Regions from separate parts of the Actinomadura sp. 9N215 genome, predicted to be linked through region 3. Evidence: riboswitches for the same ligand, from Rfam matches in the RefSeq annotation. Region 3 holds a riboswitch; each other region holds the start of a gene.
What was found. A riboswitch is a leader RNA that binds a small molecule or an ion and turns the genes downstream of it on or off. The one in region 3 is predicted to bind cyclic di-AMP.
Positions count from the first base shown of each region.

Region 1: another riboswitch for cyclic di-AMP. It lies ahead of ACH34T_RS23870 (NlpC/P60 family protein); the one in region 3 lies ahead of ACH34T_RS23320 (CHAP domain-containing protein).
Region 2: another riboswitch for cyclic di-AMP. It lies ahead of ACH34T_RS42660 (CHAP domain-containing protein); the one in region 3 lies ahead of ACH34T_RS23320 (CHAP domain-containing protein).
Region 4: another riboswitch for cyclic di-AMP. It lies ahead of ACH34T_RS06275 (hypothetical protein); the one in region 3 lies ahead of ACH34T_RS23320 (CHAP domain-containing protein).

Region 1 covers NZ_JBIRBA010000015.1:2,903-10,255, forward strand. Annotated here, with positions in the region: gene ACH34T_RS23860 (Mut7-C RNAse domain-containing protein) at 1-619, shown strand, start outside; gene ACH34T_RS23865 ((deoxy)nucleoside triphosphate pyrophosphohydrolase) at 616-1,038, shown strand; gene ACH34T_RS23870 (NlpC/P60 family protein) at 1,182-2,255, opposite strand; cyclic di-AMP (ydaO/yuaA leader) riboswitch at 2,262-2,396, opposite strand; gene typA (translational GTPase TypA) at 2,590-4,443, shown strand; gene ACH34T_RS23880 (FHA domain-containing protein) at 4,594-5,064, opposite strand; gene ACH34T_RS23885 (hypothetical protein) at 5,053-5,913, shown strand; gene ACH34T_RS23890 (4Fe-4S single cluster domain-containing protein) at 5,850-6,599, opposite strand; gene ACH34T_RS23895 (AAA family ATPase) at 6,596-7,353, opposite strand, start outside.
Region 2 covers NZ_JBIRBA010000046.1:30,102-37,454, forward strand. Annotated here, with positions in the region: gene ACH34T_RS42645 (DEDD exonuclease domain-containing protein) at 1-492, opposite strand, end outside; gene ACH34T_RS42650 (NYN domain-containing protein) at 955-2,232, shown strand; gene ACH34T_RS42655 (NlpC/P60 family protein) at 2,586-3,509, shown strand; cyclic di-AMP (ydaO/yuaA leader) riboswitch at 4,006-4,205, shown strand; gene ACH34T_RS42660 (CHAP domain-containing protein) at 4,388-5,218, shown strand; gene ACH34T_RS42665 (hypothetical protein) at 5,279-6,559, shown strand; gene ACH34T_RS42670 (M48 family metallopeptidase) at 6,556-7,353, shown strand, end outside.
Region 3 covers NZ_JBIRBA010000014.1:129,457-136,809, reverse strand. Annotated here, with positions in the region: gene ACH34T_RS23325 (CDP-glycerol glycerophosphotransferase family protein) at 1-2,582, opposite strand, end outside; gene ACH34T_RS23320 (CHAP domain-containing protein) at 2,906-3,676, opposite strand; cyclic di-AMP (ydaO/yuaA leader) riboswitch at 3,687-3,843, opposite strand; gene ACH34T_RS23315 (SpoIIE family protein phosphatase) at 4,289-6,151, opposite strand; gene ACH34T_RS23310 (hypothetical protein) at 6,369-7,142, opposite strand; tRNA gene ACH34T_RS23305 (tRNA-Pro) at 7,330-7,353, shown strand, end outside.
Region 4 covers NZ_JBIRBA010000003.1:178,010-185,362, reverse strand. Annotated here, with positions in the region: gene ACH34T_RS06285 (multicopper oxidase domain-containing protein) at 1-2,949, opposite strand, end outside; gene ACH34T_RS06280 (DUF4360 domain-containing protein) at 3,415-4,077, shown strand; gene ACH34T_RS06275 (hypothetical protein) at 4,228-4,956, opposite strand; cyclic di-AMP (ydaO/yuaA leader) riboswitch at 4,965-5,177, opposite strand; gene ACH34T_RS06270 (M28 family peptidase) at 5,791-7,152, shown strand.

The DNA.
Region 1 (7,353 bases), on a different contig from region 3:
CGGCGTCCCGCTGCCCGAGGCCGGGCCGATGACCGTCGGCGGCGCGCCGGTCGGCCCCTCAACCAGGCCGGACGCCGGCGACGAGGTGCACGTGGCCGCCGTGCCGCGCCCGCAGCCCGTCCCGCTGGAGCCGGGCCAGGTCGCGCCCCGCTTCCTCCTCGACGTGCACCTCGGGACGCTCGCCCGCCGGATGCGGCTCGTCGGCCTCGACACCGCGTACCACAACGACATGGACGACCCGGCGCTGGTCGTCCAGGCCGATGCGGAGCGCCGCGTCCTGCTCACCCAGGACCGCGGCCTGCTGCGGCGCCGCGCGCTGTGGTTCGGCGCGTACGTCCGCGGCTCCCGCCCGGACGACCAGCTCCGCGACGTCCTGGACCGGTTCGCGCCCGTCCTGCGGCCCTGGACGCGTTGCACCGCCTGCAACGGGGAGCTCGTCCCGGTCGACAAGGAGGAGATCGAACGCGACCTGGAGGCGGGCACCCGCCGCAACTACGACGTCTACGGCCGCTGCGCGAACTGCGGCCAGGTGTACTGGCGCGGCGCGCACGGCGGCCACCTGGAGAAGATCGTCCATGATGCGACGCGGCTGGTCGAGCGGGCCGCGATCGCGAGATGACGGGTAACGGAGAGGGGTTGGTCGGCATAGACCTCGTGGTGGTGGGCGCGGCGATCATTTCGGACGGACGGCTGCTGAGCGCGCAGCGGGCCGAGCCGCCGCACATGGCGGGCGGCTGGGAACTGCCGGGCGGGAAGGTCGACCCCGGCGAGTCGGACGAGGACGCGCTGGTGCGCGAATGCCACGAGGAACTCGCCGTCAAGGTCCGGCTGGGCCGCAGGATCGGCGGTGACTGGCGGCTGAGCGAACGGGCCGTCCTGCGCGTGTGGACGGCCCGCATCATCGAAGGCGAACCCCGCGCCCTGGAACACCTGGCCCTCCGCTGGCTCTCCCCGGACGAGCTCTACGACGTCGACTGGCTCCCAGGCGACCGCCCCGTGATCGACACCCTCGCCGAACAACACCTACTCGCGGAGTAACGCGCCCCCCAGCCACCGCCGCGACGCCACGACGACGTCAATGTCTGCTCGGGAAGGAACGGCGCCCAGCCACCGCCGCAACCCCGCGACGACCTCAATGGTCGCGATCGCGTCCGAAGGCAGGTTTCGAGCCTGCGAGAAACCTAATCGCGCAGCGAGCCGCCAGGCGAGTCGGAGCGATGCAGCGATCGCACAGCGTTTGTCGACGATGGAGGCCCGCCAGGGCCGAAGGAGGAGCGGTCGGACATTTTGGAGATCTTCACCACATCGCCGGTCTGCGGGGCGTGCAGGAACTTGCCGTCACCGAGGTAGACGCCCATGTGGTGGAGGCTTCCGCCGAAGTACACGAGGTCGCCTGACCGGAGCTCGCTCCGGGAGACCTTCGTGCCCAGTCCGTACAGGGCGCCGGTGTAGTGCGGCAGGCCCGGCTTGCCGACCTGGGTGTACGCCCAGACGACGAGGCCGGAGCAGTCGAAGCTGCCCGGCCCGGCGGCGGCCCACACGTACGGGGCGCCGAGCTTGGTGAGCGCCTTGCGGGCCATCTTGGCCGGGAGCCCCGAGCCCTTCACGGTGGCGCGCAGGCCGCTGCGCGGGTCGCGGACGTGCGTCGTGGTCAGCTTGTCGAGGCGCTTCAGCACCTCGGCGACCTTGGCCTTCGCGGCCCGGCGGGCCTGCTCGGCGTCCGCGGCGGCCTGCTTGACCTGGGCGATCCTGGCCTGCGCTGTGCGCTGGGCGGCCTCGGCCCGGTCGATCTGCTTCTGCAGCGCCTGGATCGTGGCGGCCTGGTTCTGTGCGAGGTACGCCTGGTCGGACAGGCCGTCCGGCGAGCCGCCCGTACCGAAGATCGCGTTGGGCGATCCGGACATGTAGTTCGCCGCGGCGAGCTGGCCGAGCCGTTCCCGCGCCGGTGCGGCCTGGGCGCGCAGCGCGGCGGCCTGCTGGGCGGCGGTGCGCTCCGCCTGCTGGGCCTTGCCCAGGTCAACGCGGGTCTTGTTGTACTTCTCGGTGAGGATCTCGGCTTCCTCGTTCAGCGCGTCCAGGCTCTTGCGCAGGCCCTGCTCGGTCGTCGGAGCCGGGCTCGGGGTGGCCGCGGCGGGACGTCCGGACGGTTGCGCCGCGTGCGCGACGGTGGGCGCGGCGGCGCCGAGACCGATCAGGAGCATGGTCGCGGTGGCGGCGGGCGTGACGCGGCGCCGCCGGTGGGGATCCGGTGTCAAACCGGGTTCTCCTCTCCTCGCGCGCCTACCGGGTTAGCTGACGGGTTCGGGCCAGGAGTCGCCCTACGACGTGTGTCGATTCACCCCGAAGAGGTGGGTCCCCGGTTCCCCGCGAGGCGGGAGATTCGGCGCTCCGGCCGCAGCCCCGGGGGGTGGGGCTCCGGACGACCGGATCTCGGGCACATTACAAAGGATCAGCAAAGTTGGCGAATCCGCCCACGAGACGACTTCTGAGGTTCGGATCGGCTGGGATGGGTGGTATGCGGGGCCAAGTAGAATGGGGGCTGCCGCATGTCGGCGGCGAACCCCGAACTCTCACGCAAGGCGAGCCCGCATGCCCATCTCCACGCGCGACGACCTCCGGAACGTCGCGATCGTCGCTCACGTCGACCATGGCAAGACGACGCTGGTCGACGCCATGCTCTGGCAGTCCGGGGCCTTCCGCGAGAACCAGGACGTCGACGACCGGGTCATGGACTCCAACGACCTGGAGCGCGAGAAGGGGATCACCATTCTCGCGAAGAACACCGCCGTCCGGCACGACGGGCTGACGATCAACATCATCGACACCCCCGGGCACGCCGACTTCGGCGGCGAGGTCGAGCGCGGGCTGAACATGGTGGACGGCGTCGTCCTCCTGGTGGACGCCAGCGAGGGCCCCCTCCCGCAGACCCGGTTCGTCCTGCGCAAGGCGCTGGAGGCCAGGCTGCCGGTGATCCTGGTCGTGAACAAGACCGACCGTCCCGACGCCCGCATCGACGAGGTCGTCGACGAGACGTACGAGCTGTTCATGGACCTCGACGCCGACGAGGACCAGATCGACTTCCCGATCGTGTACGCGTCCGGGCGCGCCGGGCGGGCCTCGCTCGACAAGCCCGCCGACGGCGAGATGCCCGCCAGCCCCGACCTGGAGCCGCTGTTCACGGTCATCACCGAGACGATCCCGGCGCCGTCCTACGACCCGGACGCGGCGCTGCAGGCGCACGTGACGAACCTGGACGCGTCCAGCTACCTCGGCCGGATCGCGCTGTGCCGCGTCCACGCCGGGACGATCAAGAAGGGCCAGCAGGTCGCCTGGTTCCGGCACGACGGCAGCGTCGACCGCGTCAAGATCACCGAGCTGCTGATGACGGACGCGCTCACCCGCAAGCCCACCGACGAGGCGGGGCCCGGCGACATCATCGCGATCGCCGGCATCCCCGACATCATGATCGGCGACACGATCGCCGATCCGGACGACCCGCGCCCGCTGCCGCTGATCACCGTGGACGAGCCCGCGATCTCGATGACCGTCGGCACCAACACCGGGCCGATGGCGGGCCGCGAGAAGAACACCAAGGTCACCGCCCGGATGGTGAAGGACAGGCTCGACCGGGAGCTCGTCGGCAACGTGTCGATCCGGGTGCTGCCGACGGAGCGTCCGGACGCGTGGGAGGTGCAGGGACGCGGCGAGCTGGCCCTGGCGATCCTCGTCGAGAACATGCGCCGCGAGGGCTACGAGCTGACCGTCGGCAAGCCGCAGGTCGTCGCGAAGAGCATCGACGGGAAGAAGCACGAGCCGGTCGAGCGGCTCACCGTGGACATCCCCGAGGAGCACCTCGGCGCCGTCACGCAGCTCCTGGCCGTCCGCAAGGGGCGGATGGAGCACATGACGAACCACGGCACCGGCTGGATCCGGATGGAGTTCCTCGTCCCGGCGCGCGGCCTGATCGGGTTCCGCACCGAGTTCATGACGGAGACGCGCGGCACCGGCATGGCGCACCACGTGTTCGAGGGCTACGAGCCGTGGTTCGGGGAGCTGCGGACGCGTCCGTCCGGATCGCTGGTCGCCGACCGCGCCGGCGCCGCCACCCCGTTCGCGATCACGAACCTGCAGGAGCGGGGCACGTTCTTCGTCGGGCCGACCACCGAGGTGTACGAGGGCATGATCGTCGGGGAGAACTCCCGGGCCGACGACATGGACGTCAACATCACCAAGGAGAAGAAGCTCACGAACATGCGGTCGTCCACCGGCGACGAGCTGGAGCGGCTCACCCCGCCGCGGCTGCTGTCGCTGGAGGAGGCGCTGGAGTTCTGCCGCGAGGACGAGTGCGTCGAGGTCACGCCGGGCGCCGTCCGCATCCGCAAGGTCGTCCTGGACGCCAAGGAGCGCGAGCGCATGCGCGCCCGCTCCAAGCGCGCGAGCTGATCGGAACCGGAGCCGTCGACGGACGCGAGTCGGCGGGCGCGAGTCGATAGGCGTGAGTCGGGCGTAAGTCGGCGGGTGCGAAAAGGGGCGGCTCCGCGGTCTTGGACCGCGGGGCCGCCCCTTTGCGCTGGTGTCCGGCCTGTGCGCCGGTCAGTTCAGCTGGACGGTGCCGGTCACGTCGGCGGCGAGGCGGAGCTGGTCGCCGTTGCGGAGCGGGGCCTCCACGCCGCGGGGAAGCCGCTCGCCGTTGACGAACGTCCCGTTGGTGGAGCCCTCGTCGCGGACCCACGCCGTCCCGGACGGGTCGAGCCACACCGTTGAATGGCGGCGCGACACGTTGTCGTACTGCGTGAACGTGGACGCCACCGGTGACTGGCCCGCGTCCCGTCCGAGCACCAGATGCTGCCCGACGGAGACCTTGAGCTCGCCCGTGGGGAACATCACACGCAGGGTGGGCGCGCCCTTCTGCGGCAGCGGACGCAGGCACGAGTCGCACTGCGCGGCGCCCGGGTTGGGCAGCACCGCCTCGCAGTACGGGCACATGAACGCCGTGCCGTCGGGCTGCCGGCCCTGGTTGTGGTCGGGCGGCAGCAGCGTCGCCTCGCGTCCGTGCTGCGGCATCGGCGGGCCTCCGTGCTGCGGCGGCTGGCCGAACTGGTCGCCGCCGGGGCCCGGCTGCGGCGCCCCCCACTGGTCCTGCTGCGGCGGTTGCTGCTGTTGCTGTGGTGCGCCCCACTGGTCCTGCTGCGGCTGGTACTGCTGCTGGTCCTGCTGCGGGGAGTACTGGTCCTGGGGCGGCGGGAACTGCTGGTCCGCCGGTGGGAACTGCTGGTCGGACGGCGGGAACTGCTGGTCCGGCTGCGGGTAGTCGGGCAGCGGGGGCTGCTGCTGCGGCGCGCCCCACTGGTCCTGCTGGGGTTGCGGCGGCTGCTGCTGTTGCGGCATGCCCCACGGGTCGCCCGGCGCCTGCTGCTGCGGCGGCTGGCCACCGCCGTGCTGCGGCTGGCCGTACGGGGGCTGCGCGTGCTGCGGCTGCCCGTGCTGATCGGGCGCCTGCTGCTGGGGCGGCGGGCCCCAGGCGTCCGGCTGCTGCTGTTGCTGCGGCTGCCCCCAGGGGTCCGACGACTGGCCAGGCGGAGGCTGGGGCGGGGCCTGCTGCTGAGGGGCCTGCTGCTGGTACGGGTCGGGCGCCTGCTGGTACGGCTGACCGCCCTGCGGCGGCCCAGGCGGGGCGCCGTACTGCGGCTGGCCGCCCTGCTGCGGGCCCGGCGGCGGGTAGCCCTGCTGCTGGTTGTCGTACCCGCCCGGGCCCTGCCGCTGGGCGCCGCCCGCGCGGGCGAGGTTGGCCCCGCAGCTCATGCAGAGCAGATCACCCGGCTGGAACGGTTCGTCGCAGACAGGACATTTCAAGGTCGCCATGACACATCCCCCGAGCGCACCCCGGCGCGGTCGAGCCTCGACGTGAGGTGATCCATGTCACCCCTTCGCGGGATCCCGATGTAGTACACCCGCCTTCCCTCCGGCCCTTCGTCCACGGACACCTGTACTCGGGGCCCTGTATCTTCTCCAGTCTTCCTGATGTCGGCCAGTGCCCCGTACCGCTCGCGCCCCAGCGGGGACAGCGGGACGACGCGCTGGTTGGCCGATCCCCTCCAGAGTAGAGAGCCACCCTTGGAGTGTCGCCCCCCCGGGTTGAGCCGGTCGACGTACGGCCCTGCGATCACTGCGTCGCACATGTCCAGGATCTCGCGCGTCTCACCGGTGCGGGAGAGCCGGGAGTAGACATATCCGCTGTAGACCAATATGTCCACTGCAATCGTCTCATGGTCGCGGCCGTCCCGCCACGCGCGGACGCCCCGCAGCAGCGCCGCCAGCGCCCCCGGCTGCTGGAACGGCTCACCGCCGGAGATCGTGACGCCGTCGACCCGTCCGGGCAGGGACTTCAGCCAGCCGAGCACCGCCGCGACGGGGACGGCCTTGCCCGGGTCGGCGTCCCAGGTGTCGCGGGACAGGCAGCCGTGGCAGTGCAGCGTGCAGCCCTGCGTCCAGATGCCCGCGCGGGTCCCGGGGCCGAGTGTGGTCACCGGATAGTGCGCCTTGGCGAGCAGGAGCGTCTCGCTTGGGGCGCCTCCGGCCGGAGGACGCCTGGGCGTCACTGAAGATCCAGGTGGACGATGCTGCCCGCGCGCCGGATGCCCGACACGGTGACCTTCTCGTCCGGGACGAGCTCGCGGTCGAACAGCGCGCGCGCCAGCGGGTTGACGAAGTACGACTCCAGCGCCATGCCGATGCCGCGTCCGCCCTTGTCCAGCGCCTCGGTGCACCACTCGCGGAGCGTCGCCAGCGCCTCGCTCTTCACGGCGAGGATCAGCCGGTGCTCGTCCGTGACGCGCTTGCAGATGTTCGCGAACTGCAAGTCGAAGATCTTGTGCGCGGCCTCGGCGGAGATGAAGTCGAACACCACGATGTTGTCGCCGAACCGGTTGAGCAGCTCGGGCCGGTTCAGGACCTCGGTGAAGTGGTCGGCGACGGCGCCCTTGATGCGCTGCTCCACCTCGTCGTACGCCATCCCCGGTGTGATGTTCTGCACACGGCTCGGCGTCCCGTACGGGGCCGCGTCCCGGGTCGTGAGGTCGCGGCCCGGGACGTACATCCCGAGGTTCGACGTGAAGATCAGGATCGACTCGGAGAAGTGGACGGTGTTGCCGCGCCCGTCGGTGAGGCGGCCGTCCTCCAGGATCTGGAGGAACTTGTCCAGGATGCGCGGGTGCGCCTTCTCGATCTCGTCGAACAGCATCACGCGGAACGGGTCCTCGCGGACGGCGTTGGTCAGCTCCCCGCCCGCCTCGTGGCCCACGTAGCCGGGCGGCGACCCGATCAGCCGGTCGCCGGACCCCTCGCCGGAGAACT
Region 2 (7,353 bases), on a different contig from region 3:
GAACCGGGACAGGGTGCTGAGCTTGCAGTTGGGCACCTCGTCCTTGGACAGGACGCGCCGCGCGAGGTCCACGGTGTCGACGACGGGGAACGCGGGCCAGGCGTAGCCGTGCTGGGCGCACGCGGCCTTCAGGAAGCCGATGTCGAACGACGCGTTGTGCGCGACGAGGACGCAGCCGCGCGCGAACTCCAGGAACGCGGGCAGCACCGCCTCGATCTTCGGCGCGGCCGTCACCATCGCCGTGGTGATGCCGGTCAGCGCGGTGATGAACGGCGGGACTGGCCCGCCGGGGTCGACGAGCGTGCCGAGCTCGCCGAGCTCCTCTCCCCCGCGCACCTTCACCGCGCCGATCTCGGTGATGGCCGAGTCGGCGGCCGAGCCGCCGGTGGTCTCCAGGTCGACCACCACGAAGGTGACCCCTGACAGTGGCGTGCCGAGGTCGTCCAGAGTTCCCTGGACGCCGGCCGTCCGGACACCGTGCGCAGCCGTCATGTGCGCGACCGTAGAGGACCCCACCGACAGAAGCCGGGCCCGCTAGGGTTGAGGTGCGCCGGCACGTCCCGCCGGGCGGGGGCCGCGGGGACGGTTCGGGGAGGCCGGGCGCGATCCGTCCGATCACGCGTCCGCCCTGGTTAGGGTGCGGGCGGCTCGGGAAGACACAGCCCACCGGCGGCGCAGCCCGGAAGGAGCGGGAACATCGACAGCGGCCCCGAAGCGACCCCCGGCGGCGAGGAACCCGCGGCGAAGCCGCGTGATGCCGAGGGGGCTCCCCCCGAGGCCCCCCGGAAAGAGCCGTGCCACGCCGCGGGGACGACCCCCCGGACCCCTCGGGAGGAGCCGCGTCAGCCCGGGGAGGCGACCTCGCAGGCCCCAGGGGAAGAGCCGCGTCAGGCTGGGGAGACGACGTCCGAGAACTCCGGGGAAGAGCGTCTTGGGCGGCCGCTGCCCGAGGCCGTGCGCCAGGCGGTCGTGGAGGCGGCCGCCGAGGTGATCGGGGGGCTGCCGCTGGACGACGTCCCCGCGCCGCTGCGCCGGTTCGCGCGGTTCGAGCGCCGCAAGCGCGCCAAGCTCGCCGGGCAGCACATCGCGGCGGCGCTGGAGAAGGACCCCGGCTTCCGGCGGCGCGTCGCCGAGCCGCTCCGCAGCCAGCAGGCCGGGCTGGCGGAGGCCGTCGAGGGCGGGGACGTGCCGCCCGCCGCCGACCCCGTCAAGGTCGCGGTGCTGGCCTACCTGCTGCGCCCCGCCGGCTGGACGGGCCTCGTCGAGGCCGCCCGCGAGGAGCTGGAACGCTCCGCGACCGCCTCGGAGGAGGAGGCCGCCGAGCGCCGGGTCGCCGCGCTGAAGGAGGACCTGGCCGCCGCCCGCACCGCCCGCGCCGCCGAGGTCGACCGGCTGCGCGCCGAGCTGCGCGAGACCAAGGCCGAGGTCGCGGACCTGCGCCGCAAGCTGCACGACGCGCGCACCCGGTTCCGGTCGGCGGAGGAGCGCGCCGACGCGGTCGCGGCCGAGGCGGAGCGGGCGCTCGCCGTCGCGCGCGAGTCGACGGCCGCGTCCGAGAAGGAGCTGCGCAAGCTGCGCGCCCGCGCCGCCCAGGCCGAGGCCGCCGCGGAGGCCGCCAAGCGCGCCGCGCGGGAGGGCCGCAACGTGGAGGACGTCCGGCTGCGGATGCTGCTCGACACGCTCGTGGACGCGGCGCAGGGCGTCCGGCGGGAGCTGGCGCTGCCGTCCACGATCGGGCGGCCCGCGGACGCGGTCGGCGCGCTGGAGCCCGACCGGGAGGCGCACCGCGCGCTGCCGGGCCGGGCGCTGTCCGACAGCGACCCGCAGTTGCTCGACCGGCTGCTGACCCTGCCGCGCGTCCATCTCGTCGTGGACGGCTACAACGTCACCAAGACCGGGTACGGGGAGCTGCCGCTGTCCGACCAGCGCACCCGGCTGCTGTCGGGGCTCGGCGGGCTCGCCGCGCAGACCCGCGCCGAGGTGACGTGCGTGTTCGACGGCGCGGAGCTGGACGCGCCGGTCGCCATCGCGGCGCCGCGCGGCGTCCGGGTGCTGTTCAGCCGCCCGGGGCAGACCGCGGACGAGCTGATCGGCGAGCTGGTGCGGGCGGAGCCGCAGGGCCGCGCCATCGTGGTGGTGTCGTCCGACCGGGAGGTGGCCGACGCGGCGCGGCGCGCGAACGCCCGGCCGTGCCCGTCGACGCTGCTGCTGCGGCGGCTCGGCAGGGCGTGAGCGCCAGGGCACGAGCCGTAAGCGCCGGCGCGAAGGCGCCGGCGGACGGTGCGGCCAGGCCATAAGGTGGCCATAAGGCTCCCGTAAGGGAAGTCTCGCGTTCGGTCATCTTGACATCACGGAAAGTGGACATTGTCCGCTGATGTCGATCAAAGAGTGACGAACCGGTTGTGACGGTTGTTGACCCTCGCTAATGTCGTCCGCTGACGTCGTGGACGAGAGGGGCGAGACCGACCGTGGCCAACGAACTCATCGGGGCACCAGCGCAGCGGCGTGACCGGAGAGGCGGTTCGGCGAGCAGAGTCGTCTCCCGTCGCCTGGCGGCCGTCACCTGCATCACCCTGACGGCCTCCTTGGCGTCCCCCCTGGCGGTGGCGCACGCCGAACCCAAGCCGACCAGGGCGCAGGCGCAGAAGAAGCTGAACAAGCTCAACGAGGAGATGGACCAGAAGGTCGAGCAGTACAACCAGAACAACGAGAAGCTCAAGGTCGCCAAGAAGAAGCTCGACGCGGCGACCAAGGCGAGCAAGCGGGAAGAGACGGCCTTCGAGCAGCAGCGCTCCAAGATCGCCGAGATGGCGGCCGCCGCGTTCAAGAACGGCGAGTCGACCGACGTGACCGGCTTCGTCGGCAGCAAGAACCCGCAGGCGATCCTCGACCAGGCGGCGGTCTTCTCGCACCTGTCGCAGGAGCGCAGCTCCCAGCTCACCCAGTTCCTCGCCACCGCGCAGCGGCTGCGCCGCGAGCAGGCCGTGGCCAAGACGGCCTACGACGAGGTGAAGTCCAAGACGGACGACCTGAAGAAGCAGAAGCAGGACCTCGACAAGAGGGTCGAGAAGCAGGAGGCGCTGGTCCGGCGGCTCGGCGGCGGCACGTCCTCGGGCGGCGGCGGCACCGGCGGCACCTACAACGGCTCCGCCAGCGGCTCGGCCCGCACGGCGCTCCAGTTCGCCTACGCGCAGCTCGGCAAGGCGTACCAGTACGGCGCCGAGGGCCCGAGCACCTACGACTGCTCCGGCCTGACCATGAAGGCGTGGGGCGCGGCGGGCGTCAGCATCACCCGCACCACCAACTCCCAGTACGCCGCCACCAGGCGGGTGTCCAAGAGCGACCTGCAGCCCGGCGACCTGGTGTTCTTCAGCGGCCTCGGGCACGTCGGCCTGTTCGTGGGCGGCGGCAAGATGATCCACGCCCCGAGCACGGGCAAGAACGTGCAGATCGTGAGCATCACCTCGGGCTACTACCTGAGCAACTACTACGGCGCCGGGCGTCCCTGACGCCCTGCCCGTCCGCCGCCTCACAGGCGGCCGGACGGACCGCCTTCACCAACGGACCAGGCCTTGACCTGGTCCGTTGTTGATTTTGTGGGGGTTTGCCTTCTGTTGGGGCTTTGGTACCTTGTCCTGACTCGCGGCGCCCCCCAGGCGCCACGACCCCGCGGCGCCCACCAGGCGCCACGACCCACGCGGCACGTTCTTCGGCCGCGTGCCGGCGGCACGATCCACGTGCCGCCTCCCCCCGGCGGCGCGCTCCACGCGTCGCCCGCGGCGCCGTCCGGCGCCGCGACGGTCTGTACGCAGACCGCGCCCGACCCCGCCCAACGTGCGCACGCCCGCAGCGTGCATGGCGCTGAGAGCGCTGCCACGGCGGTCCCGAGGGTCAGGCCGCAGGACGGTCCCCGGCGACGGGCCGCCGTCCGCACAACATCAGGCGCCGCTCTTTCGCACGCGGGAGACAGGTCCCGCGCACGGGCCCCATATCGCCCCCAGGATCGCAGCGGCAGCGCCGAGTCCGCCGACGAGCGGAACCGGGGACCCATAACCGCCGGCGTCCAGGGACCGTCCCTGGACGGGCATCCGGCACCCGGGGTGAATCGGTGCGCCTCTCCCGGACGACCCGGTGAGAGCCCGCCGTAGGGCCACTTCCTCGCCCGAACCCGTCAGCTAACCCGGTAGGCGTCTGGAAGAACGAAGGAGTGAGACCCGCAGCGTTACCTGGGCGTGGCCGCCCTCGTGCGGCCACGCCCCCCTTCCCCCTGCGCTCCGCCTCTCGGGGTGATCCGGCATGCCCGCGGGCGCGCCGTAGGGCCGCTTCCACGCCCGAACCCTTCAGCTGAGACCCCGGTAGGCGGCTTGGAAGTCTTGGAGATCCCCCCGTGCCAGGCACCCACCGCAAGAAGACCCCCGGCAAGCACCGCAAACCGAGCACCCGGTCCATCACCTGGCGGACGACCGGCGGCATCGTCGTCGGAGCCGCCGTCCTCGGCACCGCCGCGGCCACCGCGCAGGCGTCGGTCCTGCCGTTCGGGTCCCCGTCCGCCACGAGCGCGTCCGCAGACCTGCCGACGACCGGCGGGAAGGACGCGCGCAAGACGACGTCCAAGGACCGACAGAAGGACGAGGCCAAACGCAAGGACGGCAAAGCCTCCAGCAAAGGCTCCGGCCAAGGCTCCAAGGGCAAAAGCGGCGGCTCGCCCAAGAAGCCGTCCGCGAAGTCTCGGCCCACCGCCGCGCAGGCCATCGAGCTCGCCCGGTCGCAGGTGGGCATCACGGAGGACGGCGGCGGCGGGACCAAGTTCCAGAAGTGGTACATGAGCACCTCCCGCGCCCAGCAGACGCTCCAGCGCGACGGCGGCTCCCTCATCGCCTACAGCGACGCGAACTGGTGCGACATGTTCATCTCCTGGATCGGCGAGCGGATCGGCTTCAGCGACCAGATCGGCAGCGACGCCTGGACCGTCGCCCACGCCCGGTGGTTCCAGGCCAACGGCCGCTGGGGCGCCGAGCCCAGGCCGGGCGCGATCGTCTTCTACGCCTGGGGAGGCGGCAAGTCCAGCGGCGACATCCGGCACGTCGGCATGGTGGTCAGGAAGGTCGACGACGACACGATCGAGACCGTCGAGGGCAACACCGGCAACGCGGTCAAACTCAAGGAGCGTTCGACCGACGACGTCGTCGGCTACGGCTACCCCGCCTACAAGGGATGACGGCATCGGCTCCGCCACAGGCCGCACGGCCTCTGCCACAGGCGCCACAGCCTCCACCTCGTGCTGCATAGGATCGCGCACATGAAGGACGGCCTCGTCACGCGGCGCAGGGCGCTCGCCCTCGGCGCGGGCGGGGCCGCGGCACTGCTCGCGGGAGGCGCGGGCGCGGGCATCCTCGGCGCGCAGTCCGGCGACGACGGGACGCCCCGCGCAGGCGCGGCCGAAGGGATCGACGGGTTCGGTCCCCGCGACGCCGCCACCGTCCTCGGCAACCGCGCGCGCGCCGTGCGCAGCGGCGACCGTACGGCCTTCCTCGCGACGGTCGGCGCCGCGCCCCCCGCGTTCCAGGACGCCCAGTCCCGCCTCTACGACAACCTCCGCAGGATCCCAATGGACGGCTGGCGCGAACAGGTCGTCACCACCCAGACCCTGGACGGCGAGAAGGGCGTCGCGGTCGTCCGCGTCAGAGCGCGTTACAAGCTGCGCGGTTTCGACCGGGGCGACGTGGCCCGCACCCAGTACCTGGCCCTCGCCCCACGCTCCGGCGCCTGGACGATCGTCGGCGACGGCTCGCCGCACGGCTTCAAGGACGACGCCGAGATCTGGGACGGCGGCCCCCTGACCGTGTTCAAGGGCCGCGCGAGCCTCGTCATCGGCGACACCACGGGACTCGAAGAGATCGCACGGCGCCTGGACGCCGCCGTCCCCGTCGTCACCGGCGTCGTCGGCGGCGGCTGGGCGCGGCGGGCCGTCGCGCTCGTGCCCGCCGACGCGGCCCTCGCGTCCGCGCTCGCCGGGCCCGGGCAGAGCCTCGGCGAGATCGCCGCGCTCGCGACCGCCGCCCCGTCCGCCGGCGGAGGGCGGGGCGAGGACCGCGTCATCATCTCCCCCGGCACCTTCGGCCGCCTCAACGAGCTCGGCCGCGACGTCGTCCTCGCCCACGAGCTGACGCACGTCGCCACAGGCGGCGCCCGCGACCGCACCACGCCGCTGTGGCTCATCGAGGGCTTCGCCGACTACGTCGGCTACCGCGGGGCGAAGATCGGCGTGCGGGCGGCGGCGGGCGAGCTGCGCCGCGAGGTGGCGGCGGGCCGGATCCCGTCCGCGCTGCCCGCCGCGAACGCGTTCGCGGGCGGCTCGCCGCGCCTCTCCCAGGCCTACCAGGAGGCCTGGCTCGCCTGCCGGATGATCGCCGACCGGTACGGTGAGGCGACGCTCGTGCGGCTCTACCGGACCGCCGGGCGCGTCCCGGAGGAGACCGCGCTGCGCGACGTGCTGCGCCTCCCCCGGGACCGCTTCACCGCCCTTTGGCGCGACTACCTGAAGAAGGAACTCACGTGACCGAGCGAAGCAAGGCGGGGGGACGGCCGCGGATCGCTGCGTCCGTCACCGCCGCCGGGCTCTTCGGCGCCGTCGCGGTCGTCCTCGCCATGACCACGCCGTGGAACCCGCTGCCCGGCCACGTCCCCGGCGGACGCGTGGAGCCCGATCCGGCGCTCGACTTCTCCCCGTCCGAGATCGCGCGGTCCAAGGCGTTCGACTCGGCCGTCAACCCGCCCGCCTACACGGGCCTCGTCGTCGGCCTGGTCGTCATATTCGCGCTGGGCTTCACTCCGCTCGGCGCCCGCTTCATCGGCTGGGTCACCACCCGCACCCACCGCCGCCCGCACCCACCGAGGGGGGACGACCCCCCACACCCCCCGGAGCGCCTTCGGCTTCGTCTTTGGCGAATCATCGTCGCAACCATGGCGCTGACGACGGTGCTGCGCGTCGCGGGGCTGCCGTTCGACGTCTGGAGCGAGTCGGTTCTGCGCCGGTACGGGCTGTCGACGCAGAGCTGGCCCTCGTGGCTCGTCGACCAGCTCAAGTCCCTCGGCGTCACGTGGGTCATCTACACGATCGCCCTGCTGCTCCTGTACTCGGTCGTGCGCCGCTTCCCGCGCTACTGGTGGACGGGCGCCGCCGCCGGAGGCTTCCTCCTGGTCGTACTGGTGTCGTTCATCTACCCGATCGCCGTCGAGCCCGTGTTCAACAAGTTCCACTCACTGCCTGAAGGGCGGTTGCGCACCGACCTGCTCGCGATGGCCGAGCGGGACGGCGTGCCCGTGGAGGACGTCCTCGTCGCGGACGCGTCC
Region 3 (7,353 bases):
TCCCGCATGACCGCGCGGGCGCCCGGCGGGAGGTCGGCGCGGCCCAGGTAGTGCGGCCGGACGAGGAGCACGAACTCCTCCCCCAGCTCCCGCGCGAACACCTCGGGGCGGACGGGCGGCTCCAGCGGCCGCACCCGGTCCCTGCGGGGGGACCGCCCCCCGGAATTGCCCGGGCGCCCGCTCGGCCCGGTCGCGAACGTCGGCGCGTACAGCACGGCGCGGCGGCCGCCGTCCGCGTCCAGGCCGAGCGAGCGGCGGAGGCGGGCGACCTCGGCGGCGAGCTCCGGATCGCCGTCCACGCCGTTGACCAGGGGATCGTTGCGCGGATACCCGGCCGGGAGCAGCTCCGCGCGCACGCCGAGCCCGGCGCACAGCGTCTCCACGTCGTGCCCGGACCGGACGAGGAAGCAGTCGAACCGCTCCACCCTGCGGCGCAGCCGGGCCTTCTCGGCGGCGGGGCCGCGCTTGACCCGCGGCTGGTCCAGGCCGATCAGCTTGAACGCCGACCCGTGCCAGGTCTGGATGTAGGTGGTCTCGGGGCGTTTGCGGAGGCCGTCCGGGAATCCTTGGTCGTCGACCCAGTACCGCGCCCGCGCGAGCGCCAGGAAGTACGCCCATGATCCGCGCCGCACCAGCCTGGCGTCCCGCGGGAAGCCCTTCGGGGACGACGCGTACGACCACACGGCCTGCACCGGCCGCCCCGACCGGCGCAGCTCCCGGTAGATGTACTTCGGGTTGTCCGAGTACTGCCGGCCCAGGTGGCTCTCGAAGACCGCCAGGCCCGGCCGGACGGGCAGGCGGCTCAGCACCCGGTTGAACACGGCGATCTTGGTCTTGCGGGACGTCAGCGTGCGGCGGACGGCCGTCTCCGCCCGCCGTGCCCGCCGCGCCCGCCGCCCGATGACCCGTCGCGCCAGCCGTCCCGCCCGGGACCGGGCGGCGCGGCGCGCGACGGCCGCCGCGAGCTTTGCCCACGGCGAACCCGTCTCCAGGGCGAACGCCAGATGTCCGCCGGCGGTGGCGTACGAGCGGAGCCGGTCGGCGGCGAGCCGCGTCAGCCGGGGCCGGACGGGCAGCTCGACACCGTCCAGCGGCGGCGACCCGGGGCCCTCGCCGGGCCGGGTGACGACGTCCTCGCCGTCCACCCGGACGCGGAGGCGCACGTCCCAGACCGGGTCGACGAACCCAACCGGCCGGATGCGTGCCCGAGGATCGAACTCGGCCCGCCAGCCGAGCCGGTCGCCCTCGTGCCGGACGACCGCCCGCACCCGTCCCTTCCGGGCGGGGTGCCGCCGGTCGGTGAACTCCAGTGTCCCGGACAGTTCCGCGTCCGGGCGGACCCGTCCCAGCGGGTTCAGCACATACCCGGCCATGCGGACGCGCCCGCCCCGCACCTCCAGCCGCGTCACCGTGTTCGCCGGACGCAGCTCCCTGAGCGGCCGCAGATGGAAACCGGCGTCGGTGACGTCCAGGATGCGGCGCGCGAGCGCCCCGCGCGGACGGCCCGTGCCCCAGAAGACCCGCCCGTCCCGCTCCACGAGCGGCGCGCGAAGCTCGGGCCGCGGAGCGGAGCCGCACTGCTCGGCGGCCGCCAGCGCGCCCGCGTGATCGCCCTCGCGGATCAGGTACGCGGCGATCGCGGGCAGCGGACGGGCCTCCTCGAACGCCCGGGGGTCGAGCTCGGCCAGGTAACCCGCCGCCAGGTCGAGGAAGCGCGCCCGGTAGGACGGCTCGCGGTCGCGCAGTTCGCGCAGGTGCAGGACGAGATCGTGGTTGACGAACTTGACGTCCTTGGCGCGCCGCAGGCCGTGGGCGCCGCGCAGCGCGAACAGCATGTCGATGCGGCGGTGGATCTCCAGCCGGTCGGCGAAGCTGGCCAGCTCGGCGCGCCGGTTGGAGATCGACGGCGCGGGCGTCCGCTCCCGGACCAGCCAGGTGTAGACGCGGTGCGGGATCAGCGCCGTCCGCTCGGCGGCCAGGTACGCCTCCGTGGTGAACAGCAGATCCTCGTAGTGGAGCCGCTCGACGAAGCGCAGGCCGTGCTCGTCCAGGAAGTCGCGCCGGTACGCCTTGTTCGTCGACAGCGTGTCGTAGAGGAGGTCGGGATGCTCCTCCAGCGGCCCGTACACGGCCCTTCGCCGGTAGAGCCACGGAAACCAGGGGCGGACGCGCTCCTTCGCGCCCGCGGGCACGTCCAGGAAGATCCGCTCGCACAGCCCGGACGCCAGGTCGGCGCCCGCGTCCTCGGCGGCGGCGAACAGGTTGAGGCAGGCGTGCCGGTCGAGCAGGTCGTCGCTGTCGAGGAACATCACGTACCGGCCGGCGGACGCCTCGATCCCGGTGTTGCGGGGCCGCCCGCAGCCCCCGGAGTTCGACGGCAGGTGCACGGCCCTGACACGTCCCGGATGCGCGGCGGCGAGCCGGTCGGCGGCCTCGCCCGTCCCGTCGGTGCTCCCGTCGTCGACGATCACCGTCTCGACGCCGCCGAGCGACTGCGCCAGCGTGGAGGCGACCGCCCTCGGCAGCCGCCGCGCGTCGTTGTAGGCGATCACGACGACGCTGACGTCCGGGCGCACCCGCATGGGCCTCGGGCCTCCCTCCCGCGCTTCCCGGGTCCCGCCCGGACGCGTGCACGGATTCCTATCCAGGAACGCCGTGTTGAGGTCCAAGGGCGATCAAAGGCTGTCAATGCTCGGCATTACCCGCCTTCGGCGGAGACAAGGGTTACATCCCCCCGCAACACCCGAAGGCGCCCGGCCGGAACCGGACGCCTTCGGATGACGCCATTCACCTCACGCGATCCACGCGCCCCGGTGGAGCGGCGGAACGCCCTTTGCGCGAAGGGCCAGGGCCCCTTGCGTGAACAGGTCAGACACGCCTTGCGCAAAGGTCAGGACGCGAGGGGTCAGGACGCGTAGTCGGGGTAGCCGTAGCCGACGATCTCCGACTTGTCGCGGGTCTTCTTCTGCACGGCGTTGTCCGTGTTGCCCTCGATGGTGCTGACGGTGCCGTTCTTGTTCTCCTTGACGACGAGGCCGACGTGGTCGATGTCGCCGATGTCGCCGCGCGAGCCGTTCTTCCAGTCGAAGAACACCACCGCGCCGGGCTTGGGCTTCTTGCCCCAGCGGTCGGTCTTCTTGAACCACGTGGCGTGCTGGACGGTGTACGCGTCCCAGCCCATGTTCTTGACGCCGGTCTGGGCGCCGAGCCACGAGACGAACATGTTGCACCACTGGGCGCCCTTGTAGTCCTTCACCGGGAAGCCGCCGTCGCGCTCGGCGGTCGCGGCGGCATGCGGGGTCGACACGTACCACTTGTGGAACTTGGTCATGCCGCCCTTGCCCTCGGAGATGCCGACCTGCTTCTCCGCGAGCTTGATCACCTCGGTGGGCTTGACCGCGCGCGGGGGAACCTTGAAGCCCTGCGCGCGGGCCTCGGCGGCCGAGAGGGTCCCGGCCTGGGCCTTGTCCGACCTGGCGGACCCGTGGGACACGCCGCCCTTCTCGGCGACCGCCGCCGCCTGGGCCGAGGTCTCGGCCACGGCGCGGTCATCGGTGAGCGGGTTGAAGATCGCGAGCCCGACGGCTCCGGCGAGGACGGCGCCCACGGCGACGCCGACGGCCTTGTCCTCGGGCGTGAGGGTGTGCAGGGAAAGTCGATCGAAACGACCGGTCATGCGGGGAATCTCCTATCTCCCATGACGCCTACCGGGTTAGCTGACGGATTCGGGCATGGAAGCAGCCCTACGGCGCGGCTCTCGGACGCGCCGATTCACCCCTGGAACCTGGGTCCCCGGCTCCGTTCCGGTCGGGTGGACCGGGACGGACTCGGCCTCGCACCGCGGGGGCGGTGCTACGGATTGTTCTCACTGACTGATCTTGAAATGGCGGCGCCCGCCGTTGGGCGCGCATCGCGTGCGGCTTCCGCTCCGCGATCTTCGGCCGCAACTGAACGGCCGGAGGCAACGCATGGGACGCGTTGCGTGATTCGGATAGAAGGTACCAACCTTCCCAAAGAAAGCAAATCAGGCACCAAACTCGGTCGTGCCTGCTCAAAGCCCTCTCAAGGAACCACCAACACCGTCAGGGCGCGGCGTCTTCCCGATCTTTCCGCGACCGGCCCTCAGCCCTTTGCCGCGCGGCCTTACCCGCCGCCGCGCAAATGGTAAAGAACCCCAGGACGACGCCGTCCGCCGCCCGCCGAATCCGTCCCGCGGCCGCCGTCCGCGCCCGCACAGGTGAGACGCACGTCACAGAATGCGATGATCGCAGGTCAAGGGCGGTTCCGGTCACTCCACGTGCAGGGCGAACAGCGTGGTGTCGTCCGCCGCCCGGTCGTGCTCCATCCGCGCCAGGACGTCGTCGAGCAACATCTCGGGCTGCGTGGCGCAGTCCCGCAGGATGCCGGTAAGGCGGGCGATCCGCTCGTCCAGGTCGGCGTCCCTGCGCTCCACCAGGCCGTCGGTGTAGAGGAAGAGCATGTCGCCGGGGCTGAGCCGGGTCGTGATCGTCATGTACTCCCAGTCCGGCATCGCGCCGAGCAGCGGATCCCGGACGGCCTCCATCGCCACCGCCCGCCCGTCCCTGATCAGGATCGGCGGCGGGTGGCCCGCGCACGTCCACTCCAGGACGCGCCCGCGCGGATCGAACTGGGCGACGACGGCGGTGCCCGTCGCCGGCGGGTCCATGGTGCTCACCAGCTCGTTCAGCCAGCCCACCAGCCGTCCGGCGGGCTCCCTCGTGCAGGCCAGGCCCAGCAGCCCGTTCCGGGTGCGCGCCATCGCGGCCGCCGCGGGCAGGCCGTGCCCTGCCGCGTCGCCGATCGCGAACATCGACCGGCCGTCCGGCAGGGCCCGGGTCGCGAACCAGTCGCCGCCGATGCGGGCGGTGCTCTCCGCCGCCAGGGCGCGGATCGCGGTGCGCAGGCCCGGCAGCTGCTCCACCTCGTCCTCGTCCGGCAGGATCGCGCGGCGCAGCGTCACCGCCACCCGCCGCTCCTGCGCCATCCGCTCCTGCTGCTTCAGCATCTGCCGCCGGGTCTCCGCCAGCGCCCGCTCCACGCCGCGCCGCCGCGTGATGTCCTGCGAGACGATGTTGATCGACACCGGCAGCCCGGACTCGCCCAGCACCGGCTCGGCGAACACCCACAGGTGCCGCGGGGTCCCGTCCTGGCCGATCACGCGGTGCTCCGCCTCCACCGGCTCCCGGCGCGAGAACATCGTCTGGACGGCCTCCTCGACCAGCGGGAGGTCGTCGTCCGCCACCACCTTCGGCAGGTCGTGCGGCATCGGCGGCACCTCGTCGGGGCCGAGCCCGTAGTTGGCGAGCATCTGCGGCGTCCAGTCGGCCTCGCCCGTGGCGAGGTCCCACTCGCCGAACCCCATCAGGGCCAGCCGCTCGACCCGGTCAAGCCGCCGCGCGACCCGGTCCTCGCGGTGGTGGTAACGCCAGGTCACGCACACGCCGGTCGGCACGGCGACGCACCGCACGCTCATCCTGGACGACCTGGACAGCCCGCGCTGCGCGGTCGAGTACCGGATCGAGGAACGTTCCAAGGACGTCCCGCCCTCCAGCACCTCCACGTAGTCGTCGAAGAGCCCGCTCAGCACCGCACCGGGGTCGGTCTGCAGCAGCCGCCGCCCGGTCAGCTCCTCCCGCCCCCGCCCGAACATGTCCTGCGCGACGCCGTTGAGCTCCGCGAACAGGAAGTCGGCCACGTTCCCGTCCGGCCCCCTGACCGGCACCAGATGGGCGGACGAGTCGAGCGCCCCGTCGAGCACCGCCCTCGCCGCCGGGTCGTCCGGCACCCCGGCGAGGAGCTCCGCGTCGCCCGCGGTGTCCTCGGCCGTCACCCGGCGCAGGACGTCCTCCGCCTCCGACAGCACGGCCTGGCGCTCCGCCGTCCCGCCCTCCGCTAGCGGCGCCCGCCGTCCCGCGGCCACGGCCCCCATGGGCCCGGCGCCCCCGTCCTTGACCAGCAGCGACGCGGCCTCGCTGAGCTCCATGTCCAGGTCGCGCGCGAGCCAGATCAGATGCTGCAGGGCCTCGCCGGGCGGCACCCCGAGCCGCCGGGCCAGCACGACCCGCGCCTCGGACAGCACCGCGCGGGCGTGCGCGGCGTCCCGCAGGTCGTCAAGATCCGCAACGTGCACCCCGGGTTGCGTCCAGGTGCCCTCCGCATCCGCCAACCCTGTCCCCCGTTCGGCGCTGGTGCCTGGGAGAAAAAAGCTACATACGTCACCCTCGAACTATCCGCCCCAAAGTTCGCAAACAGCCCAGATCTTTGCCCGAGCTTTCCGTTGACGCCCCGTATCGACCGCTTCCGGTGACCGTCCTCAGAGACAACCGTTCCCACTCCTGTGACCTACATCACACCAGCTGCCCGGTCAGCTCCGTGATCTTCGCCGCCGCCGTCCGGAACGACGTGCCCGCAGGATGCAGCGTCAGCACCACCACGATCCGCTCCCCCACCACCCCCGTCGTATGCAGCACCGGCCGCCCGATCCCGAGATCCGGACGCCACGCCACCGGATGCCCCCGCCGGCACGGCTCCGCCGGCGAGTCCCCGAACCCCGACCACCCCTGCTTCACGGCCCACGGCCTCTCCGCCGCCCGCGGAATCCCGAACGTCTGGTCGAACCCGTCCGTCCCGCACGGCGTCGACTTCCGCAACTGCTCCAGCACGAACTCCCGCTGCGCCTGGGGCGCCTCGTCCAGGAGATACCGGTACGTCCGCACCACGTCCCGCGCACTGAGCGCCGTGTACCCCCAGAACCCGGGCTTCTCCGCGGGCGGCGGCGCCGTCTCCCGCAGCCCCACCCTCCGGACCATCCGCTCGATCACCCGCCGCTGCCCGCCCCGCCTCCAGAACTCGGTGGCGGCCCCGTCGTCACTCGACCGCAGCATCACGCCCAGCAGCTTCCGATCGGCCGCCGACACCTCACGCCCCTGCAGGTAGTCCAGCGCCAGCAAGATCTTCACCACCGAAGCCGACCGGAACACCTGCCGCGGCCGCCGCTCCACGACCACCCGCCCGGCCGCCCGATCGAACACCACATAGGACGCCCGCACCCCGTCCGGCACCCGCACAGCAGGCCGCGACCTCTCCGACCCCCGCACCGACGCCTCAGGACTCTCACTCACCGACCGAGCCCCTCCCCCACCGCCCCCGGCACCGCACCCGCACACCAGCCCCAGGCACACCACCCCGGCAAGCCCCATCCGCAAAGACACCATCAGGCCTGCCTACCAGAGCCCCGCGGCCCCGTATCTCGTTACGCAGGACCCCACGGACTGCGCTACAGTAATCAGGCCCGCTTCCAACGGGCACCGGGACGTAGCGCAGTTTGGCAGC
Region 4 (7,353 bases), on a different contig from region 3:
GACGTCCACCTCGTTCGCGAGGGTCAGCTCCACCCACTCACCGGCGCGGCACCGCAGGACGAGCGGTTCGCCCTCCGGCGCCCCGTCCACGACGTAGGCCAGGCCGTACGGGTCGCTGCGCCGGTCGCTGTAGTGGATCTCGCGGGCGACGGCCCGGACGTGGTAGCGCCGCGCGTTGCCGGCGTCGAACGGCGGCGGGCCGTCGTCGGTGAACGCGTCCGGCAGCGGCGGGAGGTCGTTCTGCTGCTCCTCGTGGAGGCGGAACAGGCCCCAGCAGCCCAGCCATGTGTCGTCGATGGCGGAGAAGGCCCACATGTGGTCGCCCGGGCTGTGCGTCGGGTCGAGGTGCAGGCTGAACGCCTCCGAGATGCCGAGGGTCTGCTGCGAGCGGAGCGGCGAGCGCGGATCGTCCCGCCAGGCGTGCCAGCGCATGCCGTGCATGGTGAATCCGTGCTGCTCCTCGTGCGACCCCTGGTAGAGGCGGACGCGGAGCCGCTCGCCCGGGTAGGCGCGCAGCAGCGGCGTCTGCGGGTCGCCGTGCGCGGCGCTGGAGAACCAGTCGGACGGGTCGCCGGGCCGCTCGTGCAGCGGCTCGCACCGGTACCCGACGGCCATGGTTCCCTGGTCGTCCAGGGAACCGGGGAAGGACGGCGGGTTGATCGGCTCGCTCTTCTCCCCGGCGCCGTGCTTGACCAGCGGGACGAAGTCGGCGACCGGGATCACCTGCTCGCGGAAGGCGGTCCCGTCCGGGAGCTTCACCACGGCCTGCGCCGCGTTGCGGACCTCCCGGGCGTGGTCGCGCGGGTCGACCCAGACGGCGCCCTCCGGCTCGGCGATCATGGAGCCGAACAGGCCGTGCCGCTGCCGCTCGTTGGCCAGCAGGTGGTCGTGGAAGAAGACGACGCCGAACTCCTCGTCGCAGTACCACCGGTACATCCAGGAGCGGTACCGCTCGTGGTCCTCCGGGCCGGCGTCGGCCGTGGTCGTCCCGGACAGGTAGTTCCAGCCGACGCTGGCGCCGTCCGACACCAGCGGGTCGAACTTCACCAGGTGGACGTGCAGCCCGGCCTCCGGCTGGAACGGCAGGACGGCGTCGAACGCCGTCTCCGCGTGGCAGCCGGGCGGGAGCGCGTTGGTCAGGGTGAACTCGATGATCTCGCCCTTGCGGCCGCGGATCGCGATCGGCTCGATCTTCCGGGTGCCCTTGGCGAGCTCCTTCCGGAAGGTGTCGATGCCGCCCGCGGCGTCGAGCTCCTCCTGGAGGACGAAGAACACCCCGCGATGATCATGCCAGGTCTCCTTGTGCCCGCCGTCGTGGTCGCCGTCGTGCCCGCCGCCGTCGTGGTCGCCGTCGTGCCCGCCGCCGCCGTGGCCGTGGCTCTCGAAGTAGTGCAGCGTGCCCTGCATGACGACGAGGTGGTAGCGGCGGACGGGCGCGTCCGGGTCCAGCGTGATCTTGGTGAACGCCTCGCCCGGCTGCGGGTCGGGGACGAACGCCGCCCGCTCCAGCGCGGACGGCTCCCGTCCCATCCCCTCCGGCATCGCCGGCGTGCGCGGCGGGCGGGGCGACTTCTGCGGGAACGTCCCGTCGATGAACGCGGGGAAGCCCGGACGCTCCGCCGTGGGCGCGGGCGGCTCCGGACGTCCGGGGAGCGGGCGGAGCGGCGCGATGGGGGTGCCGTCCGGGTAGCGTCCGGCGCCGTCCTGGCGGACGTCGAAGACCCGCCACATCCCCCACATGCCGGAGTGGAAGTGGGGATAGAGGTGGCAGTGGAAGATGATGTCGCCGGTCGCCGCCTGCACCGAGCCCGCCCCGCCGATCGGCTCGATCGTGAACGCCTGCTGCGGGCTGATGGTGATCGAGTCGATGATCGGCGAGTTCCCGTTCCCGGGGACGGCGCGCCACTGGTGCAGGTGGAGGTGGAAGACGTGGGTCTCCTTCACCCCGGCGTGCACGAGCCTGATCTTCGCCGGGTCGCCGCCGTAGGCGCGGAAGATCGGGGTGTCCGGGTCGCCGAACAGCCAGGAGCTGTGGTGCTGCTCCTCGCCGACGATCGCGTCCCGCGCGGGGTCGAGCTCGCCGGCTTCGAGCATCCGCTCGTAGGCGAGGGACCGCCAGCCCATCGGCTCGGTGCGGTAGCTCATGAGCATCATCGACGCGGCGTGCTCGTCCTGCGGGTGCTCGTGCCCGCCCCCGTGGTCGTCGTCGTGCTCCGGGAACAGGACCGGGGCCAGCCGCTCCCCGCCCGCCGCGGGCGCGTGCGTGTGCGGCCGCGGCCGCTCGCACTCGTAGATCGGGTGCGGCGGGAGGACGGGATTGTCGTTGGGCGACTCGTCCTGCATGAACAGCGCGTACTCGCGGAAGCTCGGCTGCCCCGGGACGTGGACGTCGGCGTACAGGCCGTCCAGCAGCGGATCGCCGGTGACGGGGTCGGTCCAGGTGGCGTCCTCGGGCTCGACGATCAGCGCGCCGAACAGGCCGTGGGCCTGGGAGCCGTCCTCGCCGCCGCGGAGGTCGGCGAGGTCGCCGAGGAAGAACACGCCCTCGTCCGCGGCGTCCCATTCGTAGGTGAGGCTGCCGCCGGGCGCGACGGCCGAGTCCGGGTTCCGGCCGACGGCGCCCCCGTCGGCGGTGACGACCCGGTATCCGACGCCCTGCGCGTGGATCCCGGCGCGGTGCCGCAGCTCGTTGCGGAACCGGACGACGACCCGTTCGCCCGCGCGGGCCCGCAGCACGAGCGGGCGCACGAGCGGATGCGGGTCGGGGAGCAGTTCCGGATGCTTCACCGGGTCGGGAAAGGGCGTGGGAAAGCTTTCCCTGACCTTGTTCAGCTCCGGCTCGTGTTCGGCTAGCGTGAAGATCATTCCGTTGCGGTCGTGGTCCCCGTGTGCGTCGAAGACGATGGGCACGTGCAGCGCCACGACGTCGTACACCCTCTTCACGGGCATCTGTGAATCCCCCTGGACTCCCGTTGTCTCGGAGGCCGCCTCTGGTCAGGGCGGCCCTCGGCCTACGCGGGGTGCGCGGGGTATGCGAGGTGCGCGGGGTATGCAGTGCTCGCGGGGTATGCGGTGCTCGCGGGGTCCTTGCGGGGTGTTGACAGTATGACGAACTGGAGAGTCAGGATGTTCCGGCCGAATCCGGTCAGCCCGGGGCGAGCATGGGACGAAACCACCCTAAGGCCCATCCTTAAAGAGGATAGAAAACGCGAAGTTAATTGTTAATAAGGCGCAAAGGCAAAGTGTTGACCAAGTCGGCGGGGCCCGAATACCCTCTCGGATGATTCTCCAGACCGAGAGGATCGCCATTGACGAGTTGACGTCAAAGTCGCCGTAAATGCGCTGGAAACGACCGGCGCGACGTGTACACGGCGACACGGGCGTCGGCCGACTACCCCCTGAGAGACCCGACCCATGAAGAACGCCAAACGTGCGGCGATCGCGGTGGGCGCAGCTCTGCTCCTCCCCACCCTGGCCACGGCCACCACCGCCTCCGCATCAATCGACCCCCCCGCCTCCTCCGAGACTGCGCCCCCTCCGGGCAAGGTCACCATCGGTGTGGAGACCATCAACGGCTCGGGTTGCCCGGCCGGCACGACGAAGGTCGAGCCCTCCCAGGGCAACGCCGCCTTCACCGTCGTCTACGACAAGTACGTGGCCTGGGCCGGCGGCGACGCACCGCCCACGGAGTTCAGGAAGAACTGCCACATCAGCGTGGACGTCAACGCCCCCGAGGGATACACCTACGCGGTCGTCGGCATCGTCTCGCGCGGCTTCGCCCACGTGGAAGAGGGCGCCACCGCGCAGCGGCGGACGAACTACTACTTCCAGGGCGACGCGAAGAACACGTCGGTGAGCCACGAGCTCAAGGGCCCCTACGACGACAACTGGCGGTTCGCCGACCGGACCGACCCCGCCCAGCGCGTCTACAAGCCGTGCGGCGCGGAGCGCAACCTCAACATCAACACCGAACTGCGCGTGAACAAGGGCAGCTCGTCCAAGTCCAGTTTCATCGCGATGGAATCCGCATACGCCAACGCGGTCTACCAGCTCGACTGGAAACGCTGCGACAGTTGATCGGATGGTCGCCGGGCGATCACACAACGTCGTGTGATTCGGACAACTGAGCGAGCGTTCCACAACGCCTTGAGTTTCATGCGAACGCCCGGCCGGGTCATGCCCGGCCGGGCGTTCGCTTTCCGTTCCGAAGCGGTTACAGCGAAGCGGTTACAGCTTCGTCGGGCGGTACGCCTTGTATTCGCTGCCCGAGTCGAGGCCGTAGTCGCGCGTCCGGTGGTCGGTGCCGTACCGGCCGCGCTGCTCGTACGCCCAGTAGGACGTGCGGTCGCTGTTCGCCCACTTCTCGAAGATGACGACGTGGCGCGTGGTGTTGGTGCCCTCCGCGTCCATGACGAGGTCGCCCTTCTTCAGCTCGGACATCTTGATGCGCTCGGTGTACCGCGACGAGGTGAGGCCCACGGTGTTCGGGCCCGGCTTGGGCAGGCCCAGCGTCATCGCCACGAAACCGGAGCAGTCGGCCCGGTATCCGTTGTGGCTGCGAAGCTGGCTGTAGCGCACCCGGTCGTCGGTCCCCGGGTTCCAGGTCCTGGCCCGGGCGATCACCTCGGACCGCTCGACCTTGCCGGACGTTCCGTTCGACCTCTCGTTCGACGCCTCGGACTTCTCGCCCGACTTCTCGCCGGACTTCTCGCGGGACTTCTGGTCGGACTTCTCGTCGTCGGACTCCTTGCCGGAGCCGCCCGGCGAGGTCCGGTCGGACTTCTGCTTCTGGGGGAGGACCTCGACGGCGGCCACCTTGTCGCCGGGGTCGGTGCCGTCCGACAGGACCGACGCGTGCGCGGTGGACGCGACCACGCCGAAGAAGGCGAGGCCGAACAGGGCGCCGGTCGTACGGGGGCCCAGGGGAAAACGGTTCTTGCCGTGCTTGCCTTGCAAGGGGGTCTCCTTGGCTTCCAGGACGCCTACCGGGTTAGCTGACGGGTTCGGGCGTGGAAGTCGCCCTACGGCCTGGAGGACAGGCCGATTCACCCCAGTGCGGGTGAATGCTTTTCATCCGGCCTGTCTGCGACGGCCTGGCCGCGCAGGGCGACCGAGGATGAAAGGTATTCAGGTGGGTCCCCGGCTCCGCGCGACGGCGGACTCGGCGTTGCCGCTGCGATCCTGTGGGCACGACGGCCCGTCCACGGGACCCTTGTGTCCCGGGTGCGAAAGAGCGGCGCTGATGGTGTGGCACACCCCGTGGCGGGGCGCGGCTCCGAGAGCCGGTCCTGGCTTCGCTCAGCGCCAGCACGCTGCGGCGTGCACATGGTCGGGCCGAGGGGCGGGGGTCTTGGCGAGACCCGCGCGGCAGGACGTCACGAGACGACGCGTGGGTCGCGCCGCCGCCACCCCCGTCCGACGTCGTCGTCGGCCCGGGGGACGATCGTGTCCGAACGGACACGGTCCGGCAAAACGCCTGGCGAGCGCCTTGGTGAGCGACAAGCTACTCCCTACGTCAAAAGAAGGCAAACCCGGACAAAATCAGCAATGCCCCAGCTCAGCGTGCTGCCCACCGGCCGGCCGCCCTCCCGCGGCGGGCGGCGGCTCGCGGACGCGGCTACTTGATCACGGTTGAGTTGCGGAGCGATCAGCCGTCCTTGTCGAGGTCGGGGCGGTTTCGTAGATTCACCGGCAACGGGGTCCTGTTCCTCGCGGCGCCCCCGTCCGGACGGCTCGAAACCCGGGCCCGCGGAACGGGCACGGCGTCCTGATCTCCCCGAGGAGACGCCCATGTCCGAGGTCCACCGCCGTGACCTGCTGGCCGGAGCCGCGGCCTTCGCCGGTTTCGCGACCGTCGGCCTGCTTCCCGGCACCGCCGCCGCCGCGACCCGGCAGCGACCCGGCGCCCTCCTGCCGCCCTCCCTCACCATCGGCGACAAGGCCGTCGTCGGCCGCGTCGACGCCCGGCGGGCGCTGCGGCACCTGAAGGTGCTCAGCGACGGGATCGGCTGGCGCATCGCCGGCACCGAGTCCGAGCACCGCGCCGCCCGCTACATCGCCGGGGTGCTCCGCGACCTCGGTTACAAGGTCGAACTGCAGCCGTTCCCCGTCGCTGACAAGTACCTGGCGGAGATCCGCGCCAGGGGCGAGCGGCTCTGGCAGGCCAGCGCCTCGCCGCAGGGCGCGACCGACTCCGTCCACGGCAGGGTCGTGGACGTCGGCAAGGTCGTCGACGTCCCCGGCGACGCGCGCGGAAAGCTGGTGCTGTTCGACCGCGTCGTCGGCAAGGAGACCGACCAGGCCAAGGCGGCCGCGGCCGCGGGCGCCAAGGCGGCGCTCATCGTCAACGCGCGCTCGGACACCTTCCCCGAGCGCAAGGCCGCCTCGTTCGCCCCGGCCCTGACCGAGCAGGTCGCGATCCCGGTGCTCGGCCTCGCCGGGTACCACGGCGAGCGGATCCGCGCCGGGGCCAAGCGGCTGTCCTTCGAGATCACCCACCACAGCGGGCTGACCTCGTACAACGTCCTGGCCGAGCGGAAGGCGACGCTGCCGAACCCCGACGGCAAGGCCGTCATCGTCAGCGCCCATTACGACAGCGTCCCCGGCTCGCCCGGCGCCAACGACGACGGCAGCGGGACGGTGCTGTGCCTGGAACTGGCGCGCGTCCTGAAGCGGCTGCCCACCCAGCAGGCGATCCGGATCTGCCTGTGGGGCTCGGAGGAGTACGGGCTGATCGGCGCCCGGCACTATGTGAAGCAGCTCGACGACGCGGGCGCGAAGCGGATCACCGGCTGCTTCCAGAACGACATGGTCGCCACCAGCCATCCGCCCGCGGAGACGTACTGGCTGCTGTCCGTGGACGGCAAGGACAACACCACCACCGCCGCGGTGAACGCCGCCGCGCGCCGGCTCGGCTACGTCGACCAGGTCCAGGGCCCCACCGCCCGCGGCTCCAGCGACCACGAGGCGTTCTTCGAGCGCGGCATCGCGGCGGGCAACTTCAGCTGGCGCGGCAACGAGGCGCCGAGCCAGCTCGAACCGATCTACCACACGCCCGAGGACACGATCGCCCAGAACATCAGCCTGAAGCGGCTCCAGGTGTCCCTCGAACTGATCGGCTGCGCCGCGTACGACGTGGCCCGCCACAAATAGCGGCGGGGATGGCGCGGCGTCACCATACACGTCCGGTCCGTGACGCATGTCCGGACTGCGGCGCTGTAGGAGACATCGGCGGTCCCCCGTAGGTGCACGGCCGCCGGTGGGCCGCCCCGTCCTGGGAAGAGGTGCGGGGCGGCCCGGCCCCGCCCCCGTTTCCGCCCAGGTCACGCCGGGGCGGGGCCCTGCGGAGCCCGG